One region of the Rahnella sp. JUb53 genome, then DNA from elsewhere that is predicted to be linked to it. Evidence: predicted binding sites of a transcription regulator. Region 1 holds the regulator's gene; each other region holds the start of a gene.

Region 1 (5,292 bases):
CTTCCGGCGGATTGGGCACAAAAATCACAATCGCTACGGCGATGGCAAAAGCCAGCAATCCGAGAATGGAGAACGATCCGCGCCAGCCAAGATGATCCAGGCTGTAAACCGCAATCAGCGGTCCGGCAGTCATCGCCAGTCCGGCGGAAGACAGCAAAATCGACTGCGCAAAGGTTCGCTTCTCAACTGCGAAATTGGACACCACGGCTTTGGCGCAGGACGCAGGATAGCCGGAATGGCCGACGCCGGAGAGAAACCGGAACGTGACCAGCAATCCCAGGCTGAGGCCCAGCGTTCCGAAACACAGCGCGAAGCCGCCCAGCAAGAACAGCGACATGCCGAGCACTTTTTTGTAGCCGAACCGGTCATTCAGCCAGCCCGCGGGGATCTGAAACAGCGAATAGGCCAGGAAGAAAATGCCGGTGATATACCCCAGCTGTTCAGGTTGCAGATTAAATTCGCGCTCGATGGGCAGCAGCGCAAAGCCCATCACTGTTTTATCGATATACACCACGGCATAACCGACAAATAGCAGGAAGATCATCAGGGAACGACTTTTCATAGCGGATATCCCTTTTTGTTATCACCACGTCAGATTTTCTCACTGCCGGATGAATCGTAAAATGCGACATGCATCACGTAATCAACTGAATAACAACATATTATTTTTCGCGATCCTGACGCTATCAGCTTTACAGCGTGACCATAAGATGCAATTTTTGGGCGGGTGATGCTTTTTACTGATAGGGATCGTGATGCGCTATTTGCCGAAATTGCAGCAACTGAAGGTTTTCCAGCAGGTTATCCGCAGCGGCAGTATTCGCGGCGCGGCGCGGGCGTTGAATCAGTCACAACCGGCGGTCAGCAGAACATTGCGTGAACTGGAACAAACGCTCGATACGCAGCTGATCGTGCGTGGCAATCAGGGGATGACGCTGACCGAAACGGGGCGGGCATTTGCACAGCGTATGCAATTTATCCTCGAAGAGCTTGAGCGCGCCGCCGATGAAATTCGCCAGATCGAACAATATTCGCAGGGCTCCGTCGCCATTGGATTTTCATCGCTGCTGGCGCTGACGGTTTTTCCCGGATTGGCAGGAGAATTTAAGACGCAGTTTCCGCAGTCCAAACTGCTGATCAAAGAAGGGCAACTTTCCACGTTATTACCTGCACTGCGCGAAGGGAAACTGGATTTCGCGGTCGGTACCGCCGGGCCGGGATTTCCGCTGGAAGATCTGGTACGTGAGCCACTGTTCAGCGCACCTTTCTGCGTTATCGCCCGGCGTGGACATCCGCTGGCAGGCTCCACAACTCTGGAGGAATTACAGGATGCGCGCTGGCTGTTGCCCGAAACGGATATGGGGTATTACCAGCAAATCAGGGTATCGATGGGAGGATTTCATCAGCCGGCAGCGGAAATGCCGGTGCATACAGATTCGGTGGTGTGCGGGCTAAATATGGTGTTGCAGTCTGATTATCTGACCATTGTGGCGCGCGCGATGAAAGCGCCGTTCGGATTGCAGGACAGGCTGAGTGTGCTCAATATCGATACCCTGCCGCAGGCAGAATACTGTGTGCTTTACTCGCAAAAATCGCCGCTGACGTTTGCCGCGCGGCGATTTTTGGATTTATTGCGCAGCCAGTGCCACGCCTATGACTGGTCGTAACTTATTCGACGCTGATCACTTCAAAGCTGTGCGTGATGGTCGCCGCTTTGCCGAGCATCAGGGACACAGAGCAGTACTTTTCCGCAGACAGGCTAACGGCACGTTCGACAATCTTATCGGTGAGATCTTTACCGGTGACGATAAAATGCAGATTGATGTGCGTGAACAGGCGCGGCGCTTCTTCGCGGCGTTGTGAGGTCAGCTTGACTTCACAATCACGCACGTCATTACGGCCTTTTTGCAAAATAGACACCACATCAATCGCGCTGCAACCGCCTGCGGACATCAGCAGCATTTCCATCGGGCTGGGTGCTTTATCGCCCGCATTACCATCCATAGAAATCTGGTGGCCTGACGCTGACTCGCCTAAAAACGTCAGCCCTTCTACCCATTTTACGCGTGCGTGCATGAACTATTCTCCCGGTGAATAAACTCGTCGAATTCCGCTCCCAGAGTACCCTTTCACCTAAAATCTGGCAACGTAACCCGATCGCCATCATGCTGAAGCGAGACAACAGAAGACAGCATTGCAAACCTGTGCTACAAACAAAGCCGAAACATACTTTCCAGTGAATTGCGGTGACGGTTTTCGCGGTTTAAGAACAGAACCCACGGTGATAACGGCAATAATCAGGCTGTTTCACCCCGACACCCGCTTGCAGCATTTCTGGGGAGTTATATGCTGAAAGGGCGCTTTTTTTATGAAGTGCCGTACAGGGAACTCTGAGCCCTGTGATTTTGGGCAGCGATAACAACAGAGGATAATAGCAAATGGTTCTCGGCAAGCCACAAACAGACCCGACTCTTGAATGGTTCCTGTCTCACTGTCATATACATAAGTATCCTTCTAAAAGTACGCTGATTCACCAGGGTGAAAAAGCCGAAACGCTTTACTACATCGTGAAAGGGTCAGTTGCTGTCCTTATCAAGGATGAAGAAGGCAAAGAAATGATACTGTCCTACCTTAACCAAGGTGACTTCATCGGCGAGCTGGGACTCTTCGAAGAAGGTCAGGAACGTAGTGCGTGGGTTCGTGCAAAAACTGCCTGTGAAGTGGCTGAAATTTCTTATAAAAAATTCCGCCAGCTGATTCAGGTTAACCCGGATATTCTGATGCGTCTTTCCGCGCAGATGGCAAACCGTCTGCAAGTGACGTCAGAGAAAGTCGGCAACCTGGCCTTCCTCGACGTAACAGGGCGTATCGCTCAAACTCTCCTTAATCTGGCTAAACAGCCTGATGCGATGACCCATCCGGACGGGATGCAAATCAAGATCACCCGTCAGGAAATCGGCCAAATCGTCGGTTGTTCACGTGAAACAGTCGGACGTATTCTCAAAATGCTTGAAGATCAAAGTCTGATCTCGGCACACGGTAAAACGATTGTCGTTTACGGCACACGTTAATCCCTTAAAAATCGGCGCGGCAGAACACTGTCGCGCCTTTTTTATGGGCTAAGCTTTATCCATGACGCTATGGCGAAGACTGTTTTACCATCCGGAAGTTAACTACGCGCTGCGCCAGACGCTGGTGTTGTGCCTGCCCGTTGGTATCTGCTGGTTGTTCGGCAATCTGCAAATGGGGCTGCTGTTCTCTCTTTGTCCTGCCTGCTGCAACGTCGCGGGCCTCGATACTCCGCATAAACGCTTTTTCAAACGCCTGATAATTGGCGGAACACTGTTTGCCGTGAGCAGTATTCTGCTGCAAGTCATGCTGGAAAACTGGCACATTCCCCTGCCGCTCATCATGCTGTCGCTGGCCTTGCTGTTAGGCGTGACCGGTGAAATCAGCCCGCTGCATGCACGTCTGTTGCCCGGTGCACTGGTCGCGACCATCTTCACGCTGAGCATGGTTGGCTTGCGTCCGATGTGGCAGGCACCGGTGCTTTTCGCCGCCGGCACGGCCTGGTACGGATTGTTTAACTGGGCGTGGTTTCGTATTTCGGAAGAACAGCCGATGCGCGAAACGCTCAGTCAGCTCTATCTGCAACTCGCGGATTACTTCGAAGCTAAATACAGCCTGCTGACGCAACACACCGATCCTGAAACCGCGTTACCCCCGTTGCTGACGCGACAGCAGCAGGTCATCGACCTGATTGCCCTGCTCTATCAGCAACTGCACATGCTGCCGCAACACGGCCATCATCATCACCATAAAAGACTGTTTCAACGTTTTCAGGTCGCGCTTGATTTGCAGGAGCACATCACGGTGAGCCTGCATCAGCCGGAAGAAGTGCAGAAGCTGGTGGAAGAAAGCCACGCCGAAGCGGTTATCCGCCGTAATGCGCAGGTGATTTCCGCCCGCCTGCGGGTCATCGCCGACGACATTCTTTATCACCGTTTATCCGCGCGGTTTACGATGGCCAACGAGCTGGCCGCGCTGGAGAAAATCGCCGCGCGCAATCCTGAGAACCCGGTCGGCCAGTTTTGCTACTACCACTTCAGCCGCATTGCGCGCCTGCTGCGGACACAGCGCCCGTTGTACAAACGTGACCTGATGAACACTCAGCCGCGTTTACCCTTCTGGCCTGCGCTGAAAAGCTATCTTTCCTTCAAATCTGTCGCCCTGCGCAATGCCGCCCGTCTGGGGATCATTCTGGCGATTGGCAGCAGCCTGGGCCTGTTCTTTAATCTGCCCAAGCCTTACTGGATTTTGCTGACCATCATGCTGGTCAGCCAGAACGGTTATAACGCCACACGCGTGCGTATCCAGCACCGTGCGCTGGGCACGCTGGCCGGATTGCTGATTGCCGCCGGATTGCTGAAGCTGGAATTACCCGAAGGCATCACGCTGATGTGTATGCTGATCGTCACGCTGGTGTCGTATACGGTGCTGCGTAAAAACTACGGGCTGGCGATGGTCGGCATGACCGTGACGGCGGTATATACCCTGCAACTGCTGGCGATGAACGGCGTGCATTTTCTGGTACCGCGACTGGTGGATACGCTGATCGGCTGCGCGCTGGCGTTCGGCGGGACCATCTGGCTGTGGCCGCAATGGCAGAGCGGATTACTGCGTCAGAACGCGCACCAGGCGCTGGAAACCTATCAGGATGCTATCCGCTTACTGCTTGAAGAAAACCCGGATACCTCGAAGCTTGCCTACACCCGTATGCAGGTCAATCAGGCGCACAACAAGCTTTTCACGTCACTGAATCAGGCCATGCAGGAGCCCGGCTTTAACTCGCATTATCTGGCGGATATGCGCTTGTGGGTGACGCACAGCCAGTTCATTGTCGAGCACATCAACGCGATGACCATCCTCGCCCGCGAGCATTACATGCTGCCGGAGAAACTGGCGACGGAGTATTTACAGACCTGTGAAATTGCGTTGCAGAGTTGTCAGCAGCGACTGCTTTATGACGGACCGGGCAATGAGAACACGCTGATCAATGCACCGGAACTGCATCCTGATATGCCACTGACCGAGATGGAACGCCATCTGCGGCGTGTGATTTCACATCTCAGCGTGATGCATACTATTTCGTCACTGGCGTGGAAGCAGAGGCCACATCATGGGATCTGGCTGACGCGGAAGGCGTGAACGTGAAGGGGATTGCCCCTTTTAAATCCCCTTTTTACTGGCTTACAGCCAGACTGCTTTTTAAAGCTAATCGGAGAATATTTC
Region 2 (5,292 bases), on a different contig from region 1:
TGATAAGGAAAATGAACGTGATAGGCAGACTACGAGGCATTATTCTGGAAAAACAGCCCCCTTTGGTGCTGCTTGAAACTAACGGCGTGGGCTATGAAGTGCATATGCCGATGACCTGTTTTTACGAATTGCCGGAGCTGGGTCAGGAAGCTATCATCTTCACGCAATTTATCGTCCGTGAAGATGCCCAGTTGCTCTACGGATTTAACGATAAACAAGAGCGCGCACTGTTCCGTGAACTGATCAAGGTGAACGGTGTGGGGCCGAAGCTGGCACTGGCGATCCTGTCAGGCATGTCGGCACAGCAGTTTGTCAGTGCGGTGGAAAAGGAAGAAATCACCGCATTAATCAAGTTACCTGGCGTCGGTAAGAAAACCGCAGAACGCCTGGTCGTTGAAATGAAAGACCGGTTTAAAGGATTAAACGGTGATCTATTTAACAATCATACTGATATCACGCTACCTGCATCGGCGTCGAAAGCTAAAGAATCTGATGCCGAAGGCGAAGCCGTTGCAGCCCTGATATCCCTCGGATACAAACCACCTGAAGCCAGCCGTATGATCAGCAAAGTGGCCAAGCCGGGTGCGGAATCTGAAACGTTGATTAGAGAAGCGTTGCGCGCAGCGCTGTGAGGTAAACGATGATTGAAGCTGACCGCCTGATTTCTTCCGAAGTCTTCAGTGAAGAAGAAGTCATTGACCGTGCGATACGCCCGAAGTTGCTCAGCGAATACGTCGGGCAACCGCATGTGCGTTCGCAAATGGAAATCTTTATTCAGGCGGCCAAGCAACGCAAAGATGCGCTCGATCACCTGCTGATTTTCGGGCCGCCTGGGCTGGGTAAAACCACGCTGGCCAATATCGTCGCTAACGAAATGGGCGTGAATCTGCGTACCACGTCGGGACCGGTGCTGGAAAAAGCCGGTGATCTGGCCGCGATGCTGACCAATCTTGAGCCGCACGACGTGCTGTTCATCGATGAAATCCACCGTCTGTCGCCGGTTGTTGAAGAAATTTTGTATCCGGCAATGGAAGATTATCAGCTGGATATCATGATTGGTGAAGGTCCGGCGGCGCGTTCTATCAAACTCGATTTACCCCCTTTTACCCTGATAGGTGCCACCACCCGCGCCGGTTCTCTGACGTCACCACTGCGTGACCGTTTTGGTATTGTGCAACGTCTGGAATTTTATCAGGTGGCAGATTTACAGCACATCGTCGGGCGCAGTGCGTCTTGTCTCGGGCTGGAATTGTCGGAGGAGGGCGCGCATCAGATAGCCCGCCGTTCACGTGGTACGCCGCGTATCGCTAACCGCCTGTTGCGCCGTGTGCGTGACTTCGCGGAAGTCAAAGGCGATGGCACCATTAACGGTGATGTGGCTAACGGCGCGCTGGACATGCTGGATGTCGATGCCGAAGGTTTCGATTACATGGACCGCAAACTGTTGCTGGCGATTATTGATAAGTTCACCGGCGGGCCGGTCGGGCTGGATAACTTAGCTGCGGCGATTGGTGAAGAGCGCGAGACCATTGAAGACGTCATCGAACCGTTCCTGATCCAGCAAGGCTTTATTCAGCGCACACCGCGCGGGCGTATGGCGACCAATCATGCGTATAAGCACTTCGGGATTACCAGAGAATCAGAGTAAGCGATTTTGCACGCATAAAAACGGACGCCCTGAGCATCCGTTTTGCTTATTTCAGCCAGCAGAAATTACTGACTGACTTCACAACGGCTGACCATCCGCCAGTGACGTGGCAACTCGCGCACTTTACCCGCCAGAATCACCTTTCCTGTTGCATGAATATCGGCGCTTGAAGAGCCCACCTGAACTTCAACAGAACCCGGTTCGACGATGCGCTTACCGGCGTGACTGGTGAAATTCAGCATGTCGGTCGGGATGCTGAAATTCAGCGTTGCGGTTTGTCCGGCCTCCAGCTCTACGCGCTCAAAAGCTTTGAGTTCCTGCATCGGGCGTACCAGTGATGCCACACAGTCACGCAGATAAACCTGCACCACCTCGCTGCCCGCCTGATTTCCGGTATTGGTGACTTTGATTTGTACTGCAATATCGCCATTTTCGATAGCGACCGGTTGCTGATTGAGTTGCAGATCGTGATAGCGGAACGTGGTGCCGCTCAGCCCGAAGCCAAACGGGTATTTTGCACCGAAGTGGAACGCAATCGGCGTACCGCCACTTTTCAGTTTGTGATTGTAATAATAGGGCATGGCACCGGCGCTTTTCGGTACGGAAACCACCAGCCTGCCGGACGGTGCTTCTTTGCCGCTGACGATATCGGCAATTGCACGTCCGCCTTCCTGACCGGGCGCAAATGCCATCAGGAACCCGGCGACTTTTTCCTCCAGTCCGCCAAGGGAATACGGACGACCGCCGGTCATTACCACAATGGTCGGTTTGCCGGTCGCGACAATCTCTTCCAGCAACAGTTGCTGAACACCCGGTAATTGCAGGCTGTCCGTGTCAGAGCCTTCACCGACGGTGCCGCTCTGGAATAATCCGGCCAGATCGCCGACAAACACTAACGCGACATCACTTTCCTGCGCCAGTTTCACGGCCTGTGGGATAAGCGCGGTACTTCGTGATACCGGCGATTTTTGCATGGCTGAGCCGGCATCGCCGGGGAAGACCGGCGCGCCCGCTGTGCGTTTTTCAAGAATATGACAACCTTTTGCATACCGGATATTTTGCTCGCCGTAGGCGTCACGCAAGGCCTGTAACGGCGTGGTGACATGTTCCGTCTGCGCTTCCATTTCGCTGATGATCAGATGCACGGGGAAGCTGTAACCGCTGAGCAAGGCCAGCGGATCGTCTGCCGTCGGGCCGATCACTGCAATTTTCTGCCCGGATTTGGGTTTCAGCGGCAGGATGCCATTATTCTCCAGCAGGGTGACGGAACGGACGGCGGCTTTCCAGGCCAGTTCACGCGTGGCGGGTTGTTGCATTTGTGGCTGCGGATCAAGGGCGTAAGGCTGTTCAAACAGCCCGAGGCGGAATTTTTCGGTCAGCACGCGGGCGACGATCTCGTCAATTTTCGCCATATCAATCAGGCCACGTGAAACCGCATCGGCAAGATGCTGCGCGCAATCGCCTTTCGGCAACTCGATATCCAGTCCGGCATTAAACGCCAGCGCGGCGGATTCCGCGTCGTCATGGCTGACACCGTGATGCTGATGCAGCAGGCTGACGCCGCCGTAATCGGCAACAATCAGACCATCGAATCCCCACTGTTCGCGCAAAACTTCTGTCAGCAGGAAGTGATCGCTGTGACAAGGCTGCCCGTCGATGTCGTGATAAGCCGGCATCACCGAACCGGCATTCGCCAGCTTTACCGCCATCTCAAACGGCAGCAGAAAGGTGTCATTCAGCTCGCGAAAACCCAGATGTACCGGCGCATGATTGCGAGCCCCTTCGCTGAATGAATGCCCGACATAATGTTTCAGCGTGGCCAGCAGGTCACGTTTTTCACCCTGCAAACCACGCACGTAAGCCGTCGCCATGATGCCAACCAGATAAGGATCTTCGCCAAAGGTTTCCTCAGTTCGTCCCCAGCGGACATCGCGGGAAACATCCAGCACCGGCGCCAGTCCCTGATGACAACCAACGCTTTGCGCTTCATCGCGGATAGCGCCTGCAATTTGCTCCACCAGTTGCGGATCCCACGTCGAGGCATAACTCAGGGAAGAGGGGAACAGTGTGGCGTCTTTGCACAATAAACCGACCAGACATTCTTCGTGGAACATCGCCGGAATGCCCAGCTGTGTTTCTTCAACCAGCATTTTTTGCAGCCGGTTCAGGGCGCGCACGCCTTCTGCCGGGCTGACCACGTGCGTTCCCAGGGGGCGCGTGATTTGTCCCGCGCCCAGCGCCAGTTGCTCCTCCAGTGCCAGAGTCTGTTTATGCCCGGCAAAATCATCGCTCAGATCGGACCGTTCTTTATGCTTCCCGTTGCTGTCGAGGATCAGCCAGAACGCGTGCATCTGGGCATATTTCTCAGCGGGCGTCATGCGGGCAAGCAGGTCGGCGACGCGGGTAGCGACGGGCTGTGAAGCATCCTGATACAGGTGAGTCATTTTATATCTCCTTGATTTTCCGGATGGGAACGCAGGGATAACGCGTTAAAAGGCGAAATATAAACAGAAGTATTGAGAATGGACTGCGCGTAAACAATTGAGGAAACGAATATGCATTTTACGTTATTTAATTTTGTTTCCGGTTTGTGAGCAGGATCAGATTGAGGCTGCTCCGGTCAGATGCCTGCTTTTAGCACGAAATCTGAAGCCGATCACAGTTTCATCATCCGGCGAATATTACGACTTGTTTCTGTCTGCGATTCGCCAGAGAATCCGTTTCAGAAAGCAGGATTGTTACTGTCTGACAGGCAAAACCTAAACTTCTCGTTTCTTCGTGTATGACGAAGAGACCGGACGTTTAGGTTTTTTTTTGGCCTGAATTCAGGGGCCGGCCGCCCCTTTGAAATACACCGGCAATGTCGTGCACGACGCCATTACTCTGATGAGATAACACCATGGAATACAGTACATTAGCCGATGAAATTCTCCGCGGAGTGGGCGGAAAGGATAACGTCAACAGCGTGGTGCATTGTGCCACCCGCTTACGTTTTAAATTAAAAGATACCAGTAAGGCCGACGCTGCCGGGCTAAAAGAAAACCCGGGTGTCATCATGGTTGTCGAGAGCGGCGGCCAGTTTCAGGTGGTGATCGGCAACCACGTCGGTGCGGTGTATGAAGCGCTGGTGAAAGGCAGTGCGCTTTCCGACAGCGGCGACGATGACAGCGGTGATAAGGGCAGTTTATTTGCCCGGGCGATTGACGTTATCTCCGGCATTTTTACCCCGTTTATCGGCATCATGGCCGCGTCGGGGATCCTGAAAGGTTTTCTGGCACTGGCGCTGGCGTGCGGCTGGATGGTGCCGGAAAGCGGTACCTATAAAGTCTGGTTCGCCGCCAGTGACGCCATGTTTTACTTCTTCCCGCTGGTGATCGGTTTCACTGCCGGTAAAAAATTCGGTGGTAACCCGTTCGTTACCATGATGATTGGCGGGGCAATGGTGCATCCGCTGATGATCGCCGCGTTTGAGGCACAGCAACCTGGTGCGCAGGGCGAGCATTTCTTCGGTATTCCGCTGGTCTTTATTAATTACGCCTCATCGGTGATCCCGGTGATCCTGGCTGCGTGGGTATCAAGCTGGCTGGAAAAACGGGCCATGAAAATCCTGCCTTCTGCGCTGCGTAACTTTATCACGCCGCTTA
Region 3 (5,292 bases), on a different contig from region 1:
TCGCCAGGGAAACTGTGGTCGAAATCGTCTGCGCACTGGTTCCTGCATGGGGTATCACTTCCACCAGCGGCATCTTATCCACCGGACTAAAATAATGCAGGCCGATCACCTGCTCAGGCCGGCTGGCCTGCTCTGCAATCTTATGGATAGGCAGTGAAGATGTGTTTGAAGCAAATATTGTGCGCGGAGCGGCGTTATTCTCGATTTCCGCCACCATCGACTGTTTGAGAGACAAATCCTCAAACACCGCTTCCACCACGATATCTATCTGCGCAAAACCGCTGTAATCGGTGGTGCCGGAAATCAGCATCATCTGGCGTTGCTGTTCATTACGGGTCAGCCTGCGGCTGCGCACCTTTTTCTCCAGCAAATCCCAGCTGTATTTCAGCGCATGACGGATGCCTTCCTGATTAATATCTTTGATGCGTACCGGCAGTCCGGCTTTGGTGGCAGTGACGTTGGCGATACCACCGCCCATCAGGCCGCCGCCCAGAATGCCCACACGGCGTACCGGCAAGGGTTCGGCATCACCGCCCTTCTCTTTTTTCAGCGCAGTGGATGCGAAAAACAGGCCGCGCAATGCCGCCGATTCCGGCGTCATGACCAGTTCGCCAAAGGCTTTCGCTTCAGTCTGATAGCCGTTGCCGCTGCCCTGATCGAGACCGGTTTTCACCACATCAATAATTTTTTCGGTCGCCGGGTAATTGCCGTGCGTTTTGGCACGGGTTTGTTTGCGTACAAAATGGAACAGCACACTTTTGCCCAACGGGCCACCGGCCAGCCGCGCCTGCCATGGCAATGGCGGACGTGACTGACGCCCTTTCGCCACGCGCTCAAGTGCCGTTTGCAGCAAAATTGAATAAGGTACCGCGTCATCCACCAGTCCCATTCTCAGCGCCTGTTTCGCGCGAATGCTGCGACCGGTAAGCATCATATCCAGTGCTTTCGGCGCACCGATTAAACGCGGAAGACGCTGTGTGCCGCCGGAGCCCGGCAGCAGGCCAAGCTGCACTTCCGGCAGACCGAGCTGCGTTTTATCATCGAGGGAACAGACGCGTGAATGACACGCCAGCGCCAGTTCAAGTCCGCCGCCCAGACAGGCACCGTGGATGGCCGCAACAACGGGCACCGGAAACGAAGCGATCTGCGACATCACCGTCTGCCCTTTTCGCGCCAGATTGCTGGCCTCATCGGCGCTCTTACAACCCGATATCATGGTGATATCCGCACCGGCAATAAATGAGTCGGATTTACCGGAAACCAGCACCAGCCCCTTCAGACTGGGATATTGCTGGGCTTTTTGCAGAATGGTACAAATTTGTTGAGCGAATTCAGCCTTTAAGGTATTCACCTTTTCGCCGGGAACGTCGATGGTGATAATCCCGATGTGCTCCGCGGTGAACATCAGTGAAAAAGCAGAAACCGGTTCTGCCGGAGTGATTTCCGGAATGTTTGGGTTTTCCATATTATCCCTCATTGCGCTGCCTCCAGAATCATTGCTGCGCCTAAGCCACCGGCGGCACAGGCCGTCGTCAGCCCGTATTTTCCGCCACGACGGCGTAATTCATGCAAAGTCTGGGTGATCATTCGTGCGCCTGTCGCGGCAAAAGGATGGCCGTAAGCCAGTGATCCGCCCAGAACGTTAAATTTATCCCAGTCTATTTCGCCAACTGCCTGACTGCGGCCAAGTTTCTCACGGGCAAATTCATCACTGGCTAACATTTTGATATTCGCCAGGGTCTGCGCGGCAAATGCTTCGTGCATATCAATCAGGTCAAGATCACCGAGCGTCAGACCGGCACGATCCAGCGCCAGCGGCGTGGCATAAGCCGGACCAAGCAGCATGTCTTCCCAAACGTCGATGGCGGCAAACGCAAAACTTTTCAGATAACCGAGAGGCTGCAAACCGAGTTCACGCGCCCGCGATTCGCTCATCATCAGTACCGCGGCCGCGCCGTCGGTCAGCGGCGTACTGGTCGCGGCGGTCACGGTGCCGTGTTTGCGATCAAACGCCGGACGCAATTTGGCGTATTGCCCGATTTCAGAATTCAGGCGGATGTTGTTGTCTTTTTGCAGCACTTCACGGTAAGGCGGAACCTGCGCGGCCATCACCTGAGAATTCAGATAGCCCTGCTCCCACGCCTGTGCCGCCAGCGTGTGAGAACGGTGCGCGAGTTCATCCTGCTGTTCGCGGGAAATATTATGACTTTTCGCCATCTGTTCCGCAGTATCGCCCATGCGCAGACCGGTGGAATATTCTGCTACGGCAGGCGGCACCGGCATCAGGTCGCGCAGTTTAAGTTTGCTGAAAATGGACAGACGCTGCGACAGCGTGCGCGCTTTGTTGACGTCCACCAGGGCGCGGGCGAGACGTTTGCTGACGCCAATCGGCAGAACCGAAGACGAATCGGCTCCGCCTGCAATCCCGACGCTGATCGTGCCGCTCATAATGCTTTCCGCGACGTTGGCGATCGCCTGAAAACTGGTGGCGCAGGCACGCGAAACGCTGTAGGCGTCAGTCGACACATTCATGCCGGTGCCGAGGACGATTTCGCGCGCAATATTTGGTGCTTCCGGCATCTGCACGACTTGCCCGAATACCAGCTGATCGATGATCTTCGGGTCGATCCCACTTTTCGCCAGTAACTCACTGACCACTATTTTGCCGAGGTCTACGGCGGGAATGCCGTGATAGGCGGTGGCCTGTTTGGCAAACGGCGTACGCAAACCATCGACAATCGCAATGCGATCGCACTCACGTGTCACCAGTGGAATGACTTTATTCATACAAGCTCCTGAGAAAAAATAGGGTCTTAAGAGGTCAGACCTGATAACTCAGTTTTAACTATGTATTTACATTTGGCAAAGTGAAAGGCAATGAAGTGCGAGCAACAGCAAATTTTTCTGAAATAAGAATGAGAAGAAAGGCAGCGGGCAGAAATAGCGGACAAAAAAATACCGCTTATATAAGCGGTATTACAATTTAAAACTTCCCCTAAATAATTTGAGTCTCAGAAAGGCGGCAATCGAAGTAATCCCGATGAGCTGACATAAGTCAGTGATTCGGGTTACTGAGTGCAGCCAACGCATCTGCGGCTCAAAGTATGACGGGGATCAGCGCAAGGCTAACTGGAAGATCATGGTTTCTGCCTGGCAGCTGAAAGTGAAATCGATATTCAGCTCAACGCCGCCTTCCACTTTTTCGATACGGCTCTTGATTTCGCAAGGCTCGGATTCGACGCCGCGTGCGCGTTCGGTCAAGGCTTCCAGCGTTTCTTTAGCCTGTGCTTCATTTTCAAAAACGCGGCTGTAAGATGCGGTGCAATCGGTGTTATCCATGATGGTGCCCACATCAACGCAGCAGCAGGCTGCGGTTTCTTCTGCGCCGCATTTGTTGATGGAGTGCAGAGGTTGGGTGGATTTAGAGGACATGGTTACGTCAGACATAATTTTCTCCCCGGCATCAACGGCAACGTCCACCGTCTGGCCTGTTTGCGAATAAAGTTTTATTTCCAGCCTGTATTTTACGCCACCGTTCTGGCAACACACTAGCACTTACTTATTATGTGCCTTTGAAGTGATCCAGATCACGTATATGTAAGTAATCGATTAAAACTACGTCATCGTTCTCACTTTAACGTTTCTTAATTGAACTTTTATTGTTGGTTTTTTGTTAAGTGGATCCAATTTCTTGCATCATTTCTTAAATATCAATGAAACATTATTGCAACTACACCACAGGTCAGACCTATACTTCGCTCACTGGTCTGATTTGTCAGACTGATAACGAACCCTACAATCCCGCGCTCATTGTTACTTGATGTAACATTGTTTGATAAAAAACATAATATTGAGGTTTTGGTCATGAACCAGAAAAACCTGTTTAAAAGATCAGCTCTGGCAGCTGCAGTGGCAATTGTTTCCTCCAACGTATACGCGGCAGGTTTTCAGTTAAATGAATATACTGCTGCGGGTTTAGGTCGTTCATTCTCAGGCGAAGGTGCTATTGCTGACACCGCCGCATCCGGTAGCCGTAACCCGGCAACCATGACCATGTTTAATCGTCCGGCGTTTTCTATGGGCGCGATTTATGTCGACCCGGACGTCAGCGTGACGGGGAAATCCCCGGTCACCGGTGCCAGCACCAGTGATGATAATATTGCGCCAAATCAGTGGGTGCCGAATATCCACTTTATTATGCCGCTGGATGATCAATGGGCGGTTGGCGCATCTGCGACGTCTAACTACGGTCTGGCGACAGAATTTAGCGATAACTATCCGGCAGGCCCGATTGGCGGTGAAACAGATCTCACCACCATAAACACTAACTTAAGTGTTGCTTACCGTTTGAACCAGAATTTCAGCTTCGGTTTGGGCTTTGATGCCGTCTACGCGAAAGCAAAAATCCGTCGTACTGCCGGTGAACTGGTGCCGATTAAAACCGGCGGCTTACTGCCAGCAGATACTGAAGCCGCCAAGCTGAAAGGCGACGAGTGGGGCTACGGCTGGAACGCCGGTATTCTTTATGAAGTCGATGACAATAACCGTTACGGCTTTACTTATCGCTCAGAAGTTAAAATCGACTTTGACGGCGAGTACCGCAACGGCATTCCTCAGGCGTTAGGCGGCACAGGCGGTCACACCGTTCCGGGTTCCCTGACCCTGAACCTGCCAGAAATGTGGGAAGTGTCCGGTTATAACAAAGTGGCACCGAAATGGGCGATTCACTACAGCCTGGCTTACACCAGCTGGAGCCAGTTCCAGGAGCTGAAAGCTACCGGTTCTAACGGCCAGACCCTGTTCCAGAAAGAAGAAGGCTACCATGATGCTTATCGCATCGCGTTAGGTACCACCTATTACTACGATGATAACTGGACGTTCCGTACCGGTATCGCCTTCGATGACAGTCCGGTTCCGGCTGATAACCGCACCATTTCTATCCCGGATCAGGACCGCTTCTGGGTTTCTGCGGGTACCACGTATGCCTTCAATAAAGATGCATCCGTCGATGTGGGCGTGTCTTACATGCATGGCCAGACGGTGAATATCAGCGAGAAAGTGGCTGATGGCGTGCCGAACTATGAATTCCAGGCTAAAGGCACCGCTATGCTGTACGGCGCTAACTTTAACTATAGCTTCTGATGAACCACAGATTCTGATGAGCTGAATGTTACGTCAGATATGAAAAAAGCGCCGAAAGGCGCTTTTTTTGTATCTCCGGAACCGTTATTCCGAGTCGATATCTTTCAGGTCGCCCTGAATCAATGCCGCGTTCGGGTTTTCCTGTGGCGT

Evidence for each region. Region 1 encodes CRP, which controls carbon source genes, mostly activating them, when cyclic AMP is high. Its sites were predicted from a motif close to ATGTGANNNNNNTCACAT; they were not measured.
Region 2: EC840_RS02260 (glycoside hydrolase family 3 N-terminal domain-containing protein) is a predicted target of CRP. The motif match lies at 4,237-4,254, and genes of this name have one in related genera.
Region 3: EC840_RS12845 (YfcZ/YiiS family protein) is a predicted target of CRP. The motif match lies at 3,576-3,593, and genes of this name have one in related genera.

The regions. Positions count from the first base shown of each region.
Region 1 is NZ_SLYT01000011.1:20,337-25,628, forward strand. It holds gene EC840_RS21050 (MFS transporter) at 1-562, opposite strand, end outside; gene EC840_RS21055 (LysR substrate-binding domain-containing protein) at 756-1,667, shown strand; gene EC840_RS21060 (OsmC family protein) at 1,669-2,076, opposite strand; gene crp (cAMP-activated global transcriptional regulator CRP) at 2,439-3,071, shown strand; gene EC840_RS21070 (YccS/YhfK family putative transporter) at 3,133-5,208, shown strand.
Region 2 is NZ_SLYT01000001.1:461,318-466,609, forward strand. It holds gene ruvA (Holliday junction branch migration protein RuvA) at 18-632, shown strand; gene ruvB (Holliday junction branch migration DNA helicase RuvB) at 641-1,648, shown strand; gene EC840_RS02260 (glycoside hydrolase family 3 N-terminal domain-containing protein) at 1,714-4,092, opposite strand; gene bglF (PTS beta-glucoside transporter subunit IIABC) at 4,548-5,292, shown strand, end outside.
Region 3 is NZ_SLYT01000004.1:528,872-534,163, forward strand. It holds gene fadJ (fatty acid oxidation complex subunit alpha FadJ) at 1-1,465, opposite strand, end outside; gene fadI (acetyl-CoA C-acyltransferase FadI) at 1,474-2,787, opposite strand; gene EC840_RS12845 (YfcZ/YiiS family protein) at 3,115-3,447, opposite strand; gene fadL (long-chain fatty acid transporter FadL) at 3,865-5,142, shown strand; gene mlaA (phospholipid-binding lipoprotein MlaA) at 5,227-5,292, opposite strand, start outside.